2 regions of the Geodermatophilus sp. SYSU D00779 genome follow, and region 2 is predicted to be linked to the other one. Evidence: riboswitches for the same ligand, from Rfam matches in the RefSeq annotation. Region 2 holds a riboswitch; the other holds the start of a gene.
What was found. Region 2 has a riboswitch for thiamine pyrophosphate ahead of ACI79G_RS11715 (purine-cytosine permease family protein). Riboswitches for the same ligand answer to the same signal wherever they lie in the genome.
Positions count from the first base shown of each region.

Region 1: it holds a riboswitch for thiamine pyrophosphate, as region 2 does, so the genes downstream of both, thiM (hydroxyethylthiazole kinase) here and ACI79G_RS11715 (purine-cytosine permease family protein) in region 2, are expected to answer to the same signal.

Region 1 covers NZ_JBJGZQ010000008.1:3,673-13,734, reverse strand. The annotation lists gene ACI79G_RS08055 (methyl-accepting chemotaxis protein) at 1-1,055, opposite strand, end outside; gene ACI79G_RS08050 (alpha/beta fold hydrolase) at 1,157-2,005, opposite strand; gene ACI79G_RS08045 (helicase) at 2,076-3,818, shown strand; gene ACI79G_RS08040 (TSUP family transporter) at 3,865-4,599, opposite strand; TPP riboswitch at 4,680-4,775, shown strand; gene thiM (hydroxyethylthiazole kinase) at 4,769-5,557, shown strand; gene thiE (thiamine phosphate synthase) at 5,554-6,228, shown strand; gene thiD (bifunctional hydroxymethylpyrimidine kinase/phosphomethylpyrimidine kinase) at 6,225-7,049, shown strand; gene ACI79G_RS08020 (hypothetical protein) at 7,119-7,292, opposite strand; gene ACI79G_RS08015 (DNA polymerase IV) at 7,681-9,042, shown strand; gene ACI79G_RS08010 (hypothetical protein) at 9,014-9,280, opposite strand; gene ACI79G_RS08005 (class I SAM-dependent methyltransferase) at 9,412-10,017, shown strand; gene ACI79G_RS08000 (PucR family transcriptional regulator) at 10,046-10,062, opposite strand, start outside.
Region 2 covers NZ_JBJGZQ010000012.1:99,053-109,114, reverse strand. The annotation lists gene ACI79G_RS11740 (uracil-xanthine permease family protein) at 20-1,408, shown strand; gene ACI79G_RS11735 (thiamine phosphate synthase) at 1,412-1,990, opposite strand; gene ACI79G_RS11730 (thiazole synthase) at 1,987-2,841, opposite strand; gene thiS (sulfur carrier protein ThiS) at 2,844-3,044, opposite strand; gene thiO (glycine oxidase ThiO) at 3,050-4,159, opposite strand; gene ACI79G_RS11715 (purine-cytosine permease family protein) at 4,156-5,502, opposite strand; TPP riboswitch at 5,492-5,604, opposite strand; gene ACI79G_RS11710 (thiaminase II/PqqC family protein) at 5,639-6,235, shown strand; gene ACI79G_RS11705 (TenA family protein) at 6,232-6,849, shown strand; gene ACI79G_RS11700 (hypothetical protein) at 6,906-7,076, shown strand; gene ACI79G_RS11695 (Nramp family divalent metal transporter) at 7,103-8,395, opposite strand; gene ACI79G_RS11690 (Mut7-C RNAse domain-containing protein) at 8,498-9,202, opposite strand; gene ACI79G_RS11685 (aminotransferase class I/II-fold pyridoxal phosphate-dependent enzyme) at 9,302-10,062, opposite strand, start outside.

The DNA of each region.
Region 1 (10,062 bases), on a different contig from region 2:
ACGGCGGTGCCGGCGACGCGGGCGGCCTCCGAGGCGTTCTGGGCGATCTCGTCGATGGAGGCGCCCATCTCCTCGGACCCGGAGGCGACGGTCTGCACGTTGCGGGAGATCTGCTCGGCGGCGGCGGCCACGGTGCCGGCCTGGCTCGCGGCGTCCTCCGCACTGCCGGCGATGGACTCCGACGACGCGCTGAGCTCCTCGGCCGCGGCGGCGAGGGCGGACGCCGACTCGGCGGTCGAGGAGACGGTGCCGCGCAGGCTCTCGGCCGCCTGGTTGAGCGCCTCGGCCATCTGGCCGACCTCGTCACCGGAGGAAACCTCCACCCGGGTGGTCAGGTCACCGGCGGCCATCGCCACGAGGCCGTTGCGCACGGCCACCACCGGCCGGGTGACCAGTCGCGCCACCAGCAGCGCCAGCACGACGGCGGCGGCCAGCCCGACCGCGAGCAGGACGAGCACGAGGGTGCGGGCCGACTCGTAGGTGTCCGTCGCCGCCTGGACCGAGGACTCGGCGGCCGCGGCCTCGCTGGCGAGCAGCTCGTCCAGTGCGGCGTTGAGCTGCGCGGCCACCGGGGCGATCGTGTTGCTGCGCATCGACAGGAAGTCCGCGAACCGGCCCTGGTGCACCGCCAGGCGGTAGGCGTCGCTGCTGACCAGCGACTCGTACTGCTCCCAGGCGTCGGAGAGGGCCGCCACCTGCTGCTCCTGGGCGGGGGTCAGCCCGCTGGCGGCGTAGGCCTCGATCGCGGCGTCCATGGCCTCGATGTCGGCCAGGTACAGCTCGTGGGCCTTGGCCGCGGCGGCGGCGTCGGGCAGGAGCTCGTCGGCGAGGGCGTCGATGCGGGTCTGCAGGAAGGCCCGGCGCACCTCGGCGATCTGGTTGGAGGGCACGAGGGCGTCGGTGTTGATGTCCTGGCTGCGCTGCTGGAGGGCACCCAGCTGCAGGACGCCGACGATGCCGACGGTCAGGGCGACCACGCAGGCCGCGGCGACCGCCGTGAGGACCTTGACGCGCAGGGGCAGCGCGAGCAGACGGGACGGGACGGAGAGCCGCACGGAGCACCTCGGGGACGTTGAGACGGGGCAACCGAGGGTTTCGGCCCGGTCCGTCCGATCTCCAGCGGAACCGTCGACGGGGGACCGAGGGTCCCCCGTCGTCAGTGCTCGACGCGCTCGAGGAACCGCTTCACCGTCTCGAGGAAGACCTCTGGCTGCTCGGAGTGCACCCAGTGGCCCGCGTTCTTGACCCGCACCAGCCGGGTGTTCGGGAAGAGCTCCTCCATGCGTGCCCGGTCCCCGGGCAGCACGTAGTGGCTGGTGGCGCCGGCGATCCACAGCACCGGGCCGTCGTAGCGGGCGCCCGGCGGCGGCTCGGGGAAGCCGCGCAGCTCGCCCAGGTCGCGACCGAGCAGCTCGAGGTTGAGCCGCCAACGCCACCCACCGTCTGCGCCCGCCCCCTCGCGCACCAGGCTCTGCAGCAGGAACGAGCGCACCATCCGGCTCGGGACGGCGGCCCGCAGGGCGGCGTCGGCGTCCTCGCGGGTCCTCAGCCGGTCGAGGTCGAGCGCGCCCATCGCCTCGATGTAGGCGGCGAAGGGCGAGGCCTCCTCGTCGGGGTCGTCGGTGCGGCCGCCGGAGACCGGGTACTCGACCGGGGCGATGTCGACGACGACCAGCGCGCGCAGCAGCTCCGGGTGCCGCAGCGCCAGCTGCATCGACACCTTCCCGCCCATCGAGTGCCCGACGAGCGTGACCGGCTCGCCGAACGAGCGGAGCTCCGCGGCGACCAGCTCGGCCATGTCGACGTAGTCGACCCGGTCGGTCCATGGCGAGTGCCCGTGGTTGGGCAGGTCGAGGAGGGTCACCCGGTGGTCCGCGGCGAGGCCCTTGGCGATCGTCGTCCAGTTCTTGCCCTGGCCGAACAGGCCGTGCACGAACACCACCCGCGGCCCGGCGGAGCCCAGCGTCCGGGCGTGCAGCCGTTCGTCCTCGGAGTTCGCCGTCACGTCGGCGATTCCACCAGATCCCGTCGCGCCGCCGACCTACCGTCGTCGACCGACGCAGAGGAGGACACCCGTGCCCGGACGGCGCCGCCGCACAGCCCGGTCGACGAGCCAGAGCCGCTCGACCGGCACGACCCGCACCACGACGACGACCCGTCCGAAGGCGCCGGCCCGCCGCACCCCGAAGCCCGCACCGGAGCGGCCGGTCGCCGGGCCCGGAGAGCGGGTGTGGGTGCTCGCCGTCCCGTTCCGCGCGCCGGCGCCGGGCGCCCAGTGGCGGCCGGACCTGCAGGCGCACGTCTGGGTGGGCCGGGAGCTGCCGCCGGAGCTGGCCGCCTACGACCCGCCCCCGTACACCTTCGAGCGCTTCCTCGAGGACGAGCTCAACGACACCCCGCGGCCGGTGCCGCCGGGCCGTCCCCTCGTCCCGCGCGAGGAGCAGGCCACGGGGGCTGAGGCCGTCGTCGCCTCCGCGGCGGCCGGGCACCGGGTCTTCCTGCTCGGTGACGACCCGGGCGTGGGCAAGACCGGGACCGCCGTCCTGGCCGCCCGGGAGGTCTGCGAGCTGCGCGGTGGGGACCGCGTGCTGGTCGTGGCCGACCGTCCGGCGGCGATCACCATCCCGCACTGGACCCGCTCGATCGCCGGCTTCGGCGACGGGGGGCTGCGCTGGTGCGTCACCACCTGGGACCGGCTGGCCAAGGTGAGCGAGCTGCGCTTCGACGTCGTCATCGCCGACGAGGCGCACATGGTCCGGCACACGACGACCCAGCGGTGGAAGCACTGGAAGGCCGTCTCCGGCGCCGGGCGGGTGAGGGACGTGCCCTTCGTCGTCGCCGCCACCGCCACCCCGGCGCACACGCCGTTGGAGCTGCCCTACCTGGCCCCGCAGTTCGCCCAGCGCCACGGCGACCCGCTGCGCGCCTGGGCCGACCTCCCGGCGAAGCTCGCCGAGCACGGGTTCCACGTGGAACGTGGGCGCTACGGGTGGGCGTGGACCGAGGACGCCGACTCCCGCCGCGCCGACCTCGCCCGGCTGCAGGGCTGGCTGGCCGACGGCGAGCCGCCCGCGACGCTGCACCGGCCGGCGCCCTGGGGCCCGGTGTCGGTCACCGGGACGCCGGTCGCGCTGACGCCGGCCGAGAGGTGCGCCTACGAGTCCGAGTGGCAGGAGTTCCGCGCCGAGATGCAGCTGGCCCGGAGGGCCCGCCAGACCGCCCGCGGGCGCGCCGCGCTGCTGCGCTTCCGGCAGAAGGCCGGGCTGATCCGCGCCCAGGCCACCGTCGACTGGGTGCGCGCGCAGGTCGAGGCCGAGCGGCAGGTCGCGGTGTCGGTGGAGTTCGTCGAGACGGCGGCCGACCCGATCCGCGAGGCGCTGCTCGACTCGGGCGTCGGTGTGGCCGCCATCTACGGCCGCGACCGCTTCGACGTCGAGGCCGAGCGGCTGCGCTTCCAGACCGGCGCGGCGCCGGTGTGCGTGTTCACCGTGACCGCCTCGATCAGCCTGCACGCCGGCGAGCTGCTGCCCGGCGGGGCCACGGCCTCCACGACACCGCGGGTCGGGTTGTTCCACCAGCCGCGCTTCTCCGGCATCCAGGCCCGCCAGGTCACCGGCCGCACGCACCGCGACGGTCAGGTGTCCCCGTGGCGGGTGGCCTTCGCCGAGGACACGGTCGAGGAGCAGGTGGCCCGGGTGATGGTGGAGCGGCTGGCGGTCAGCGGCTCCACCGCCGGGGCCGACACCTCGGCCCTGCAGGAGATCGCCGAGCTCCTGGACGCCGACTGGCTGCCGCCGGTCGCGCTCACCGACGCCTGAGGCCACCTCCGCCTCGCGTTGAGGAGCCGGTGGCCGCGCTGCGACCTCAGCCCAGCGCCGCGGCGATGCTGGCCACCCCGGCCAGCGCCGACAGGGCCAACCCGGCCGCCCGGAACCGGCGGACGTCGAGCAGGTGGAACAGCCGGCGGCCCGCCACGTGGCCGACGACCGCCGCGACCAGCAGCACCAGCACCACCTCCGGCCGGAAGGCCTGCGCGACCCGCCCCGACGCGGCGAGCACCGCGGCGCCGAGCAGGTTGAGGGCGAGGAACAGCGCCGCGAGGGTGTCGCGCATCTCCGCCGGGGGCACGTGCCGCCGCTCGAGCCAGAGCACCAGCGGCGGCCCGTTGGTGCTGGTCGTGGTGGTGAGGACGCCGGCGAGGAGCCCCACGCCGAGCGTGGCCCACCGGGACGGCGTCCCCTGGCCGGGGACCGGGCGCCGCAGGACCTGCAGCGCCACGGCCGCGAGCACACCCACGCCCACCGCCAGCTGCAGCGCCGGCTTGCTGACCACGGCGAGCACCAGCACGCCGGCCAGGACCCCGGGGACGGCGGCGAGGACCACCACGCGGACGTCGGCCCACCGGATGGCCGGCCGCGACCCGCGGCGCACCAGCAGCAGGAGCAGGGTCGTGGTCGTGGCCAGCACGATCAGCGTGGTCACCGCCTCGGTGGGGGCGAGCACGGCCACGAGAGCGGGTCCGGCGATGAGCGCCAGCCCGAACCCGGCGGCGGCCTGCACGGTCGCGCCCACCAGCACGGCGAGGCAGGCGAGCAGCACGCCGGCCATCCTGTCGCACGCCCCGGCTGCTGCTCCGCGCGGCGGGAGCACCACGGCGGGGCGGTGTTACGTTCGGAGGCGCACGTGGCACGGGGTGTCCCCGACCGGGGACTGAGAGCACACCCGTCGAACCTGCTCCAGTTCGCACTGGCGAAGGGATGTCACCGGCATGCCGGCCGTCGACCTGCGCGCCGCCCGCGCGGCGGTGCGCGCACGCACCCCTCTGGTGCACTGCCTGACCAACACCGTCGTCCAGACGATCACCGCCAACGCCCTGCTGGCCGCGGGCGCCGCGCCGGCGATGGTGGACGCCCCGGAGGAGGCCGGCGACTTCGCCGCCGTCGCCTCCGCGGTGCTGGTCAACGTGGGCACCGTGCACGCCCGCACCGCCGAGGCGATGCGGCTGGCCGCGCGCTCGGCCGGTGCCGCCGGGACGCCGTGGGTCCTGGACCCCGTCGCCGTCGGCGGCCTGGTCTACCGCACCGAGCTGGCCACCGAGCTGGTCGGACTGCGGCCCACCGTCGTCCGCGGCAACGCCTCGGAGGTCATGGCGCTGGCCGGCGCGGGTGGTGGCGGCCGCGGCGTGGACAGCACCGACTCGACCGAGGACGCCGCCAAGGCGGCCACCGCGCTGGCCGCCTTGACCGGCGGGGTCGTCGCGGTCAGCGGCGAGGTCGACCTGGTCACCGACGGACACCGCACCGTCCGCGTCGGCGGGGGATCGGCGCTGCTGACCCGCACCACCGGCGCCGGCTGCGCGCTGGGCGCCCTCGTCGCCGCCTACGTCGCGGCCACCGGCGACGCGCTGACCGGCACCGTGGCCGCGCACGCGCACGTCGCCGTCGCCGCGGAGCGGGCCGCGCAGGTCGCGCGCGGCCCGGGCACCTTCGCGCCCGCCTGGCTCGACGCGCTGGACGCCGTCGACGGCGAGGCCCTGGCCGCGGCGGACGTCCGATGACACGCCGCGTCGACCCGACCCTCTACCTGGTCACCGACACCGCGCTGTCCGCCCCGCGGCCGGTCGCCGACGTCGTGCGCGCGGCGGTCGCCGGCGGCGTCACCACCGTCCAGGTGCGGGACAAGACCGCCTCCCGCCGCGAGCTGCTCCAGCTCACCCGCGCGGTGCAGGCGGCGCTGGCCGACCGGCCGGACGTCGCGCTCTGGGTCAACGACGCCGTCGACGTCGCGCTGCTCGCCGGCGTGGACGGCGTGCACGTCGGCCAGGACGACCTGCCCCCCGCCGAGGTGCGCACCCTGCTCGGGCCCGACCGGCTGCTCGGGTTCAGCGTCTCCTCCGTCGCCGAGCTGGACGTCGCCCGCGCACTGCCGGCGGGGACGGTGGACCTGGTCGGGATCGGACCGGTGTGGACGACGCCCACCAAGCCCGACGCCGGCAGCGCCCTGGGCCCGGACGGCGTCCGGGGGCTGGCCGAGGCGGCCCGCGCCGCCGGGTTCGGCACCGTCGCGATCGGCGGGATCGACGCCGACCGGGCCGCCGAGGTGGCCGCGACCGGGGTGGACGGCGTCTGCGTCGTCTCCGCGATCTGCGCGGCGGCCGACCCGGACGCCGCCGCCCGCGCGCTCCGCTCGGCCATCGACCGGGGGCGGCTCGCGCAGGTGGTCCGGTGAGTGACACTGCGGTCGCGCTGACCGTGGCCGGCAGCGACCCCAGCGGCGGCGCCGGCATCCAGGCCGACCTCAAGACCTTCAGCGCGCTGGGCGTCTACGGGACGGCGGTGCTCACCGCGCTGACCGCCCAGAACACCCGCGGCGTCACCGGCGTGCACGGCGTCCCGCCGGAGTTCGTCGCCGAACAGCTGGCGACCCTGTTCGCCGACGTCGAGGTGCACGCCACCAAGCTCGGCATGCTCGGCACCGCCGGTGTCGTGCGCGCCGTCGCCGCGGGGCTGGCCGGCCACCCGGGCGGCCCGGTCGTGTGCGACCCGGTGATGGTCGCGACCAGCGGCGACCGGCTCATCGACGACGCCGCGATCGACGCCGTCCGCACCGACCTGCTGCCCCTGGCCGACCTGGTCACGCCGAACGTGCCGGAGGCCGCCGTCCTGCTCGACGTGCCCCCGGCCACCGACGTCGACCAGCTGCCCGGCCAGGCCACCGCCCTGCTCGCGCTCGGCCCCCGTGCGGTGCTGCTCAAGGGCGGCCACCTGGGTGGGGACGACAGCGTCGACGTGCTGGCCACCGCGGACGGCGTCACGGTCACCCGGCGGCCGCGGGTCGGCACCACCTCGACGCACGGCACCGGCTGCACGCTGTCCTCGGCGCTGGCCGCGCTGGCCGCCCGCCACCGCACCGACGACTGGTCCCGGCTGGTCGACCCCGCCCGGGACTACCTGCAGCGGGCGCTGGAGGCGGGGGAGAGCCTGGGCGTCGGCTCCGGCCACGGCCCGGTGCACCACTTCGCCGGCATCTGGGAGCCACTCCCGCGTTGATCATCGGCAGGTGGTCGCCTGACACGCCGACGTGCTCGACCACCCGCCGATGATCACGGCGGACAGGGGTCAGCGGGCCGACTCCTCCCCGTCGACCGTGGTGATCGGGACGCGGGTGGGGCCGTCCGCGGCGGGCGTCGCGCCACCGAGCCGGCGCCGTCGGCGGAGATGACGGATCTCGTCCACGCCCGCCAGCGGGGCGGCCGCGGCCTGCACGACCTCGGGCAGCACCTCGACCAGCATCTCGAAGATCGCGGTCTCGCCGTACTCCTAAGGCCTCGGCCCGGGCGTCCAGCGCCTCGGCCTCCGCCTGCCCGCGGACCAGGATCGCCGCCGCCTCCGCGGCGCCCTCCCGCTCGACGGCGTCGGCGACCGCCTGGCGGCGCCGACGATCGAGCGCAGCGCCCCGGCGAGCACCTCCGAGGTGGAGGTACCGATGCCGTCCTGCTGGTCGGGGAAGCGCTGTGCGGCCGCCCGGATGGAGTCCTCGGTGCCGCCGACCTCGACGATGGCCACACCCTCGAGGTCGGCCTCGACGCCCTTCGGGGACCGCACCGGTGCGTCCGCTCTCACCCGCGGGGAGGACGGGTGACCATGGAGCGGGCCGGCGGCGAGGACGAGGAGGTGGGGCGTGCGGCGGGAGGCGAGCATCCTGCACCTGGACCTCGACGCCTTCTTCGCCGCCGTCGAGCAGCGCGACAAGCCCTCGCTACGGGGCCGCCCGGTGGTGGTCGGCGGCGTGGGCGGGCGCGGCGTGGTGGCGACGGCGTCCTACGAGGCGCGGGCCTACGGCGCCCGCTCGGCGATGTCCACCGCCGAGGCGCGCCGCCGCTGCCCGCCCGGGACGGCGTTCCTCGGCGGCCGCTTCGCCGCCTACCGCCGCACCTCCGACGTCGTGATGGCGCTGCTGCGCGAGCTGTCCCCGCTGGTCGAGCCGGTGTCGATCGACGAGGCCTACGTCGACCTGGGGGCGGGCGACGGCCTGGACCTGTCGGTGGACGGCGTGACCGGGCTGGCCCGGGGCCTCAAGGAGCGGATCGCCGCAGCCACCGGCGGGGTGACCGGGTCGGTCGGCATCGGCAGCTCCAAGCTGATGGCCAAGATCGCCTCGGACCTCGACAAGCCCGACGGGCTGGTCGTCGTCCCACCGGGGGGCGAGCTCGAGGTGCTGCACCCGCTGCCGGTCACCCGGCTCGGGGGCGTGGGACCGGCGACCGCCGAGCGGCTGCACCAGGTGGGCGTGAAGACCGTCGCGGACCTGGCGGTCAAGTCGCTGCCCGACCTGGTCGCGCTGGCCGGCCGGGCGCACGGCACCGGCCTGTACGCGCTGGCCCGCGCCGAGGACGACCGACCGGTGGTCGCCGAGCGGGAGGCCAAGTCGATCTCGCAGGAGGAGACCTTCGCCCGCGACCTCACCGACCTGAGGGTGCTCGGCCGGTACGTCGACAGCATGGCCGCGCGGGTCGGCAGCCGGCTGCGCGCGTCCGCGTACTCGGGACGGACGGTGACGCTCAAGCTGCGCCGCTACGACTTCACCACGCTCACCCGCTCGCAGACGCTGCCCCACCCGACCGACGACCCGCGGGTGATCGCCTCGATCGCCGCGCGGCTGCTGGCCGAGGCCGGCACCCAGGGCGGGCTGCGGCTGCTCGGGGTCGGCGTCTCCGGGCTGTCGCTCTACGCGCAGGGCGACCTGTTCGCCACCGACGAGGAGCCGGTGGACGACGCCGTGGAGGCGCCCGGCGCCGAGGTCGAGGAGGCGCCCGAGCCGCTGACGGCGGAGTCGCGCTGGTGGCCGGGCCAGGACGTGCGGCACGACGAGCACGGCGCCGGCTGGGTGTGGGGTCGCGGCCTCGGCCGGGTCACCGTGCGCTTCGAGGGGCCGCTGACCCCGCCCGGGCCGGTGCGCACGCTGGCCGCCGACGACCCGGCCCTGCACCCGGCCGAGCCGCCGGAGTGGCGGGTCAGCGCGCCAGCGCCGCCCACCCCATGACCGTGAGGTCCCGGTCGACCGGGACGACGACCTGCTGGCCGAACCAGGTGACGAGGTGGGCCGCGTAGCGACCCTCGCCGTCCACCTCGACCCGGCCGACCGTCGCGCCCGGGTGCTCGGCGAGGGCGGCCGCCGCCACCCGCACCTCGAGGTCGGCGTCGAGGACGTCGGCGGCCGGCGGGGTCGGCAGCGGCGTCCGCGTGCGGCGGGACCGGCGTCCGGTCAGGGTCTGGGTCATGGCGGTGCCTCCCGTCCTCCGGCCCCCGGTGGGCCGCTGGTGAGGTCGAGCCTGGGGGGCGCACCTGTGGCCCAGCTGGACGCCAGGTACCGGTTGCCTCGGGATCCACCCCGGTCGGCGACCATGGGCGGGTGACGGAGCAGAGCGCCTGGACGCGGATCACCCAGCAGGACCCGGGCCACTCGGCCGCCTACGTGCAGCGGTTCCGGGACCTCGCCGCGCAGGGGTTCGACCTGGCCGGCGAGGCGCGGCTGGTCGACGCCATGCTGCCGCGCGCCTCCCGCGTGCTCGACGCCGGCTGCGGGCCGGGGCGCACCGGCGGCTGGCTGGCCCGCGCGGGCCACGACGTGGTCGGGGTGGACGTCGACCCGGTGCTCGTCGCGGCCGCCGAGGTGGACCACCCCGGGCCGCGGTGGCTGGTCGGCGACCTCGCCGAGCTCGACCTGCCGGCGCGCGGCATCCCCGGGCCGTTCGACGCCATCGTCTCGGCGGGCAACGTGATGGCCTTCCTGGCGCCGAGCACGCGGGTCGCCGTCCTGCAGCGGCTGCGGGCGCACGTGGCCTCCGGCGGACGGGCCGCGATCGGCTTCGGCGCCGGCCGCGGCTACGCCTTCGACGACTTCCGCGCCGACGCCCGCACGGCCGGCTGGGCGGAGGACCTGCTGCTGTCCACCTGGGACCTGCGGCCGTTCAGCCCGGACGCGGACTTCCTGGTCGCCGTCCTGCGTCCCGCCTGAGGGAGGACCCCCGTCCGGCCGCGCGGTGTCACCGCTGCACCGCGC
Region 2 (10,062 bases):
CACCGTGAGGAGTGCTGCGATGGCGACCACCCGGCCGGCGAGCGCCCGGACGTACGACCGCACCGACCCGAACGCCCGGCCGCCGTGGAACGAGGCGGTGCCGCTGGGTCTGCAGCACGTGCTGGCGATGTTCACCTCGAACCTCACCCCGGCGATCCTGCTGGCCGGGGTCATCGGCGCGACGACCGGCGAGGCGGTGCTGCTGGTGCAGGCGGCCCTGCTGTGCGCGGGGCTGGCCACGCTGCTGCAGACCGTCGGCATCGGCCCGGTCGGCAGCCGGCTGCCCCTGATGATGGGCTCGGGCTTCGCGTTCATCGCCGTCGCCGTCCCGCTGGCCGGGGACCACGGTCTCGACGCCGTCCTCGGCGGGGTGCTGGTCACCGCCGCGGTCCAGGTCGCCATCGCGCTGGGCATCCACCGCGTCGCCGGGCTGTTCCCGCCGGTGGTGACCGGGACGATCATCCTGGTCATCGGCCTGGGGCTGCTGCCCAGCGGCGTCAACCTGGCCGCCGGCGGCGTCGGCTCCCCGGACTTCGGCGCGCCGGTCAACCTGGCCGTCGCCGGCCTCGTGCTGGTGCTCACGGTGGTCCTCAACCAGTTCTGCCGCGGGCTGCTGTGCAGCGCCTCGGTGCTGATCGCGGTGGCCGTCGGCTACGTGGTGTCGATCCCGCTGGGTCTGCTCGACCTCTCCGGCGTCGGCGACCGGCCGCTGGTCGCGGTGCCGGCGCCGTTCGAGTTCGGGGTGTCCTTCCCGCTGGTCGCGGTGCTGTCGATGGCCGTCGTCGGGGTGGTCAACATGGTCGACTCGGTGGGCACCGTGCACGCGGTGACCGAGGGCGGCGCCGGCCGGCCGGCGACCGCGCGGGAGCTGCGCGGCGGCATCCTCGCCGAGGGCGGCAGCGCGGTCCTCGGCGGCGTCCTCGGTGCCCTGCCGACGACGATGTTCAGCCAGAACATCGGCCTGGTCGCCCTCACCAAGCAGATGAGCCGGCACGTGGTCACCCTGGGCGCGGTCGTGCTGGTCGCCCTCTCGCTGCTGCCGCAGGTGGCCGCGGTACTCGCCGCGATCCCGCCCGCGGTCCTCGGCGGCGGGGTGCTGGTGCTCTTCGGCATGGTCGTCGCGATCGGCATCCAGCTGCTCAGCAAGGACGGCCTGGACACCCGCGCGCTGCTCATCGTGGCGTTGTCGGTCGGCCTGGGCCGGGGCATCGCCGCCGCGCCGGACGCCGTCGACCGGGTGACCGGCGAGTGGGGCGCGCTGTTCGACTCGGGCATCGTGGTCGCGGCCGTCGTCGCCGTCGTCCTCAACCTCGTGCTGCCCGGCCGGAAGGGCGCCGGTGAGCCGCCGGCGCCGGCCGAGGTGGTCGTGGACGACGTGGTGGCCGGGCAGCGGCCCGCGGTGGGTTGAGCGTCAGGGGGCCAGGGCGGTGAGGTACCGCCGGACGACGGACGGGTCGCGCATCACCGGGCCCATGACCGCGACGCCGTGCGCCCCGGCGGCTCGGCAGCCGGCGACGTCGTCCGGGCCGACCCCGCCCAGGGCGAGCACCGGCGGCGCGCCCGGGACCAGCGCGGCCAGCCCGTCGAGGCCGAGCGCCGGCCCGTAGCCGGGTTTGGAGGCGGTGGGGAAGACCGGGGAGAGGAACACCCAGTCGCACCCCTCCGCGGCCGCCCGGGCGAGCTCGGCAGCCGAGTGGCAGGAGCGGCCCAGCAGCGGCGGCCGCACCGCGGGGAGCGGGTCGGCGGCGGCCAGGTGCACCGGGACGCCGTCCGGTGCGCCGGCCGCCCCACCCCACACCACCAGGCCGCCCACCGCGTCGAGCACCGCCCGCAGGTCCGCGGCCAGCGCCCTCCGTTCGGGGGCGGGCAGGTCCTTGTCACGCAGGAGCACTGCCCGCGCCCCGTGCGCGACTGCCGCGGCGACCACCTCGGCCAGCGGCCCGGCGGCCTGCGTCCGGTCGGTGACGACGAGCAGCCGGGGCAGCGTCACAGCTCCGGCAGGCCCTCGAAGGAGGTGGAGGCCTCGGCGTGCCAGCGGCGCGGGATCCGGCCGGCGAGCAACGCCTGCCGGCCACCCTCGACCGCCTGCCGCATGGCCAGCGCCATCCGCTCGGGGTCGCGCGCGCGGGTCACCGCGGAGGCCAGCAGCACCGCGTCGCAGCCGAGCTCCATCGCCAGCGCGGCGTCCGAGGCGGTGCCGATGCCGGCGTCCAGCACCACCGGGACGTCGACGCCCTCCCGTAGCAGCGCGATGTTGTGCGGGTTGCGGATTCCCAGCCCGCTGCCGATCGGCGAGCCCAGCGGCATGACCGCGGCGCACCCGGAGTCGGCCAGCCGGCGACCGAGGATGGGGTCGTCGGTGGTGTAGGCGAGCACGGTGAAGTCGTCGGCGACCAGCTGCTCGGCGGCGTCGAGCAGTTCGACGGCGTCGGGCAGGAGGGTGTGCTCGTCGCCGATCACCTCGAGCTTCACCCAGGACGTGCCGAACGCCTCGCGGGCCAGCCGCGCGGTGAGCACGGCCTCGCGGGCGGTGCGGCAGCCGGCGGTGTTGGGCAGCAGCCGCACGCCGCAGCGGTCGAGCACCTCGAGCATCGACGCGCTCGACGACGCCTCCACCCGGCGCAGCGCCACCGTGACCAGCTGGGTGCCCGAGGCCCGCACCGCCGCCTCGAGGGTCTCGAGGTCGGGCACGCCGCCGGTGCCGAGCAGCAGCCGGGAGGTGAAGGTCTCGCCGGCGATCACGAACGGGTCGGTGGCCTCCTCGGAGGCGAGGGCCGGCGCCACGTCGCTGGTCAGGTCCTGGCGCGGTGCGGGGGACGGGGTCCGGGTGGGCGAGGGCATCGTCAGCCTCCTGCGGTCGGGGCGAGCACCTCGAGGGTGTCGCCGGGGGAGATGCGCGTCGCCGGCCAGCTGCTCCGGGGGACGACGTCCCCGTTCAGCGCCACCGCGACCCGGTCGTGCGCGCCGCTGCGCGCGGCGACCAGGTCGGCGACGGTGGCGTCCGCGGCCAGCTCGGTGTCCTCGCCGTTGACGGTGACCTGCATGACGGCTACCTCCCGAAGCGGTCGGCGGTGAAGGGAGCGGCGAGCTCGGGCAGCCTGCCCGTGGCCAGCAGCTCGGCGGTCACCTCGGCGGTGACCGGGGTGAGCAGCACGCCGTTGCGGTGGTGCCCGGTGGCCAGCACCAGGCCCGGCAGCGGGCCGGGGCCCAGGAGCGGGGCGTTGTCCGGCGTGCCGGGGCGCCACCGGGCCAGCGTCTCGACCAGCTCCAGCTCGCTGATCCCGGGGACGACGTCGATCGCGTCGTGCAGCAGGTCGTGCACCCCGCCCGCGGTGACGGTCGGGTCGAACCCGCGGTCCTCGGTCGTCGCGCCGACGATGAGCCGGTCGCCCGCGTAGGGCACCAGGTAGACGGGCCGGCCGCGGACCAGCGCGCGCACCGTGCCCTCGAGCAGGTCGCCCGCGCCGGCCAGCCGCAGGATCTGGCCCTTCACCGGGCGCACCGGCAGCGGCGGGACCCCGGGCAGGCGGCCGCTGTGCGCGCCGAGCGCCAGGACGACGCTGCCGGCCGCCACCGTGCCGCCGTCCGCCGTCTCCAGGCCCGCCGCCCGGCCGCCGACGACGCGCAGCTCGGTGACCCGGTCGCGCACCAGGCGCACCCCGGCGTCCAGCGCGGCGACCAGCAGCGCGGCGTGCAGGGCCCGGCCGTCGACGGAGTGGTCGCCGGCGACGAGCAGCCCACCGCGCACCCGCGGGGTCAGCGAGGGCTCGCGACGGCGGGCCTCCCGCGGGGTGAGCCGCTCGGCGTCCAGGCCCAGCTCCCGCTGGAAGGCGTGCAGCGCGGCGAGCTCGCGGACGTCGTCCTCGTCGAAGCCGACGACGAGCGTGCCGGCCGTGCGCAGCCCGACCGGGGTGCCGCTGGCCCGCTCGACCTCCGCGGCGAAGGCCGGCCAGCGCTCGACCGAGGCCAGGCCCAGCCGCAGCAGCGCCTCCTCGCGGTAGCCGGCCTCGGTGACCGGGGCGAGCATCCCGGCCGCGGCGGCCGACGCGCCGGTACCGGGGGAGTCGTCGACGACGGTGACCGAGAGCCCCCGTCGGGCCGCCTGCCAGGCCGTGGCCAGCCCGATGAGACCCCCGCCGGCGACCGCGACGTCGCTCATGCCGGCAGTCTCCGCCGCCGCAGCCACCCCGGCAGGCAGATCGGCGCGGTGAGCAGCACCGCGACACCCAGGCCCACCAGCGACGCCGACCAGCCGTTGGCCGGGTCGATGCCGAGGTCGGCCTGGCGGGCGGTCCACCACGCCGTCCAGCCGGCGCCGGGGCCGGAGAGGTGGGTCGGGAGGGTGAGCTGGTAGGCGACGAAGCCGGCGAGCCACGGCAGCAGGAGCAGCGGCCGGGCGGGGGCGGTGTCGGAGGTGTCCCAGGCGCCGCGCGGGGTGGTGGAGTAGGCGACGGCGAAGACGCCGACCAGCGGGACGAACACCGCGCCGATGAGGAAGAGGAACGGCTCGTAGGCGGCGATGTCGAAGGTCAGCGCCAGCAGCGTCGCGACGGTGCCGACGGCCAGCGCGAGCAGCCGGCGGTCCGCGCGGGCGACGAGGTTCTGGGTCGAGATCGCGGTGGAGTAGACGTTGGCGAAGGCCTCGTCGAGCTCGACGGTGACCAGCACGAGCACCGCCACGGCGCCGAGCGGGACGGCGAGCAGCGCGTCGATGACGTCGAGCCCGGAGCTGCCGTAGGCGGCCAGCGCCAGGACGCCGAGGGTGAACATCACGACGGTGGCCAGGCCGTAGCCGAGCGAGGCCCCGGTGAACGCCGCCCGGCCGCTGCGCGCGTGCCGGGTGTAGTCGGCGACCAGGGGGAACCAGGAGATCGGCAGGGCGATGACGATGTCCGCCGCCGTCCAGAAGGACGTCGCCGCGCCGTTCGCCAGCGGCGGCAGCGGCTCGGCGAGCACCTCGACGAAGAGGTACACGACCGCGGCCAGCGCCGCCCAGACGGCGTAGCGGGCCAGCACGCGGGCCACGCCGAGCGGGCGCAGCGCCATCGCGGTGGCCAGCGCGCCGGCGACCAGCACGAACGGCCAGCGCGGCGCGTCGAGCACCCGCGACGCGGCCTCGGCGATGATCACGATCTCGAAGGTCGCCCAGCCGACGCACTGCACGAGGTTGAGCGCGGTGGGCAGCGCGGAGGCGCGGCGGCCGAGGAGCCCGCGCAGCAGCACCATCGTCGGCACCCGTTCCCGCGCGCCGGCCGCGGCGGCCAGCCCGAGGAGGACCGCGCCGATCGCGGCGCCGACGACGATCGCGCCGAGCGTCGTCGACAGCGGCCGGCCCGGGAGGACGACGAACACCGCGGCGACCGGCAGCAGCAGGCTGACGCCGAGGTTGGCCCACAGGCCGAAGGAGTCGCGCAGGCCCAGCGTGGTGGCGGGGGCCTGGTCGAGGGTGAGGGGCGCGTCCGCGGTGGGCGCGCTGGTGCGGACGTCGTCCGACGTGCTCATGGTCGCTCCCTACGCCGGCATTACCCGGTCAGGTTCCAGCGGTCGGCGACGCGTCGAGTCGCCCTCTCAGCCCGGTCCGCCCGAGCTCCCGCACATGGCGGTGCCCACAGTAGCCCCGACGCGTACGGTCGCCGCCGTGCCGGTCGCCGACCTCCTCCCCCGCCACCCCGACGCCTGGCGGGGGGCGACCCGCCACCCGTTCCTCGACGCCGTGCGCGACGGGACGATCCCGGTCGCCGCCTTCGACACCTGGCTCGTCCAGGACGCGCGCTTCGTCGCCGACCTGCTGCGCTTCCAGGCCCGCCTGCTGGCACGGGCGCCCCGGCCGGCGCAGGCCGTCCTCGCCGGTGGGCTGGTCGCGCTGGTCGACGAGCTGGGCTGGTTCGAGGAGCAGGCCGCCGTCCGCGGGCTGGACCTCGGCGCGCCCGCGCTGCCGGCCACGGCCGCCTACGCGGAGCTGCTCGAGCGGCTCGACGCCGCCGACGCCGGGACGGCGCTGACCGCGCTGTGGACGATCGAGCGCACCTACCTCGACGCGTGGTCGGGAGCGTCGCCCGGGGCTCCGGGGTACCGCGCCTTCGTCGAGCACTGGACGCAGCCCGGGTTCGCCGACTACGTCGCCGGCCTGGAGGCGGCGGCGGACGGCGTCCCCGCCCCCGATGCCGACGCGGTGTTCACCGAGGTGGTCGCGGCCGAGACCGCCTTCTGGGCGATGGCGGTGGAGGCGGCGTGACGCTCTCCGCCGACCTCTGGGCGGCCAACGCCGACCTGGCCGCGGCGGCGCTGGCGCACCCGTTCGTCGCGGGCATCGGCGACGGCACGCTGCCCCGGGAGCGCTTCGCCGGCTACGTCGCGCAGGACGCCTTCTTCCTCGAGTCCTTCGCCCGGGCCTACGCCCTCGGTGTCGCGCACAGCCCCGACCGGGCCACCCTCGACGCCTTCGCCGACCTGCTCGTCGGCGTCCGCGAGGAGCTGCGGCTGCACGCCGGCTACGCCGCCCGCTGGGGCATCGACCTGGCCGGCGTCGAGCCGCTGCCGGCGACCACCGCCTACACCGACTTCCTGCTGGCCACGGCGTCCCTCGGCGGGGTCGGCGCCACCTGCGCCGCGATGACCCCGTGCATGCGGCTCTACGCGCACCTGGGCCGGTCGCTGTCGGCGGAGCGCGCCGGGGACTACGCCGAGTGGGTCACCACCTACGCCGACCCGGGCTTCGAGGAGCTCGCCGCCGGCCTGGAGCGGCTGCTCGACCGGCACGCCTCCGACGTCCCCGCGGTGCGGACGGCCTACCGGCGGGCGATGCGCCTGGAGGTCGGCTTCTTCGACGCCGCCTGGCGCGGAGCCTGACCGCCGGGTTCCACGTGGAACCAGCAGCTCTCACGGGACGCTGGTTGACTGCCGGCATGGTCGCGCCGATCCCCGAGCCGGACCCGAGCATCGATCCGACCGAGCCGGTGCCCGACGACCCGGGGGAGCTGCTCCCCGACGCGCCGGAGCCCCTCCCGCCCCCGCCGATCGAGCCGACACCCGACGACCCCGGCGGCGATCCGGGCGGCGTCCCGGAGCCCGCCTGACGGCGGGACGGACGCCGGGTCCTCCCTCAGCCGAGGACGAAGCCCAGCAGCAGGTGGCCGTTGAGCCCGATGATGAGGGCCGCGACCACCGCACCGGCGACGGTCGTGACCCGCCGGTTCACCCAGCCGCCCATCAGGTCGCGGCGGCTGGTCAGCCACAGCAGCGGAACCAGCGCGAACGGGATGCCGAAAGAGAGCACCACCTGGGACCAGACCAGCGCGGTCGTCGGGTCGCCGCCGAGCAGCAGCACCAGCAGCGCCGGGGCGAGGGTGATCAGCCGCCGGGCGAGCACCGGGATGTGCCGGCGCAGGAAACCGGCCATGACCACCTGGCCGGCGTGCGTGCCGACCGACGAGGAGGCGAAGCCCGAGGCCAGCAGCGCGAGCGCGAAGGCCAGCGACGCCCCGGCGCCGAGCTGGTCGCCGAGCCCGGCGTGCACGCCCTCCAGCGAGCCGGCGTCGCCCCCGCCGGTGAACAGCTGCGCCGCGATGACCAGCATCGCCGCGTTGACCAGCCCGGCCAGGCCCATGGCCAGCAGCACGTCGAGCCGCTGGGCCCGCAGCAGGCGGCGCCGTCCCTCGGCCGTGCGCCCGGCGGTGACGACGTCGCCGTAGCGGCCCGGGGTGAGCGCGGAGTGCACGTAGATGACGTGCGGCATCACCGTCGCGCCGAGGATGCCGGCGGCGAGCACCAGGCTGTCCGGACCGGCGAACGAGGGCACCAGGCCGCCGGCCAGCCCGCCCACGTCGACGCCCGAGCCGACCAGCGTGTAGCCGAAGCCCAGCCCGATGACCAGCAGCAGGCCGGTGATCACCCGCTCGAACGGCCGGTGCCCGCGCGACTGCGCGGCCAGCAGCACGAAGGCGACGACGGCGGTGATCAGCCCGCCGACGGGCAGCGGGACGCCGAACAGCAGGTTGAGCGCGACCGCGCCGCCGACGATCTCGGCCAGGTCGGTGGCGATCGCGACCGCCTCGGCCTGCAGCCACAGCCCCCGGGTGACCGGCTTGGGCAGCCGTTCGCGGCAGTTGGTGGCCAGGTCACGGCCGGTGGCCAGGCCGAGCTTCGCGGTCAGTGACTGGATGAGCATCGCCATGAGGTTGGCCGCGACGATCACCCACAGCAGCGTGTAGCCGAAGGCCGCGCCGCCGGAGAAGTTGGTCGCGAAGTTGCCCGGGTCCACGTAGGCGACCGCGGCCACGAACGCCGGCCCGAGCAGCGGCCAGATGCGGCGCCGGCCGGTGGCCTGGGGAGGTCGTCTCGGCGTGCCGACCAGCGTGGTGGGCAGGACGGCGGCCTCGGTCTTCGACAGGTACACGGCGGCCTCGCAGGTGCAGGTCGGTGGGCGGTCGCTCCTGTCCTGCCCCCCGCCGGTGTCACACCGGGGCCAGCCCGTGGCCCCCGGGGGCCGAAGTGAGCCTCACCTACGCCGCGCGGCCGCCACGAGTTCGTCGATGCGACGGGCGTGCGCGCCGTGCCAGTAGACCCGGCCGCACGCCGGGCAGCGGGAGAAGTCGTCGAAGGTCCGGCGGGTGCCCGGTGGCAGCCGGTCGGCCACGTCGGCCTTCGGCACCGCCTCGAGCCGGGCGCCGCAGGCGGTGCACCGGGTCAGCGGGGCCAGGGACGGCGCGAACCGGTCGAGGACGTCGGCCAGCTGGTCGTCCGGCCGGCTCCCGCGCACCAGCGCCCCGGGCACCCCGCGCCGCATCAGCAGGCCGCGGTCCTGGGTGAGCAGCACCCGCTCCTCGGCGACGGCCCGCGCGGCGAGGTCGGCGTCCTCGGCGTCGTGGGACCAGGCGGCGTCCAGACCGAGCAGCCGCAGCCGACGGGCCAGCGTGCCCAGCCCGACGTCGAGCAGGAAGCCGCCGGACGGCACCGGCTGCGGGCGGGGGACCGGCTCGACCTCGAGGACGGCGCCGGGACGGGTGCGCGCCGACAGCGGCACGGGCCGGTCGTCCACCCGCACCGCGCCCACCTCGGTCAGGGGCACGCCGGCGGCCTGGACGAGGTGGGCGACCGTGGCGTCGGGATCGAAGCGCATCCGCCGGACGCCCCGGTGCCGGTCCCGCCCCGGCAGCAGGAAGCGCAGCGGCGCCGGGACGACGACGTCGACGTCCTCGGTCACCGCTGCGCCTCCCGGCTCACACGACGACTCTGGCCTGGTCCCGCGCCTCGGTCCGCTCCTCGCCCGCTGGCGCTCGCTGCGATGCTCCCTCGGCTGTCATCAGGCGACCACGCGCAGGGTCTGCATCGACGGGTCGGCGGCGTCCGGGACCAGCATCCCCGCCCGCACCCCGGTGGTCAGGTAGTCGACGGCCTCCTGGCTGATCCGCTCCCCGGGCGCGAGCACCGGCACCCCCGGCGGGTAGGGGCTCACCATCTCCGCGGCGATCCGGCCGGCCGCCTCGGCCGCCGGCACCTGCTCGACCCGGCCGAAGAACGCGTCGCGGGGCAGCATCACCTGCTCCAGCTCCAGCGACCGGGGCTCGGGCAGGTCCACCCGGGGCGGGCGCTCCATCGACCCGGCGCCGTCCACCAGACCCTGCAGCGCGTCGAGCAGGACCTTCTCGGTCTCGTCGTCGTCGGCGTGGGTGATCCGCGCGCTGATCCGGCAGGCGTCGGCCGACCCGACGTCGACGTGCCGCTCGGCGCGCAGCCAGTCGCCGGCCTGGTAGCCGGTGATCCCGAGCGGCCGGACGTCGATGGTGAACACCAGTGGATCGAGGTCGAAGGCGCCACCGGGGCGCACCACCTCACGGCCCATCAGCGACAACCCGTCCATCCCGTCGATGGCCGCCCGGATGCGCGCGGCCCGCTCCAGGGCGCGGCCGAGCAGGTCCTCGCCGTGCTCGACCATCTGGCGCCGCCAGCCGTCCAGCGTCAGGTAGACCAGCGACGAGGAGCTCGTCGTCCCCAGGAGGTCCTCCCGGGCCTTGAGCACGTTCGGGTCGACCCGGTCGCCCTTGAGGTGGAAGACCGAGCTCT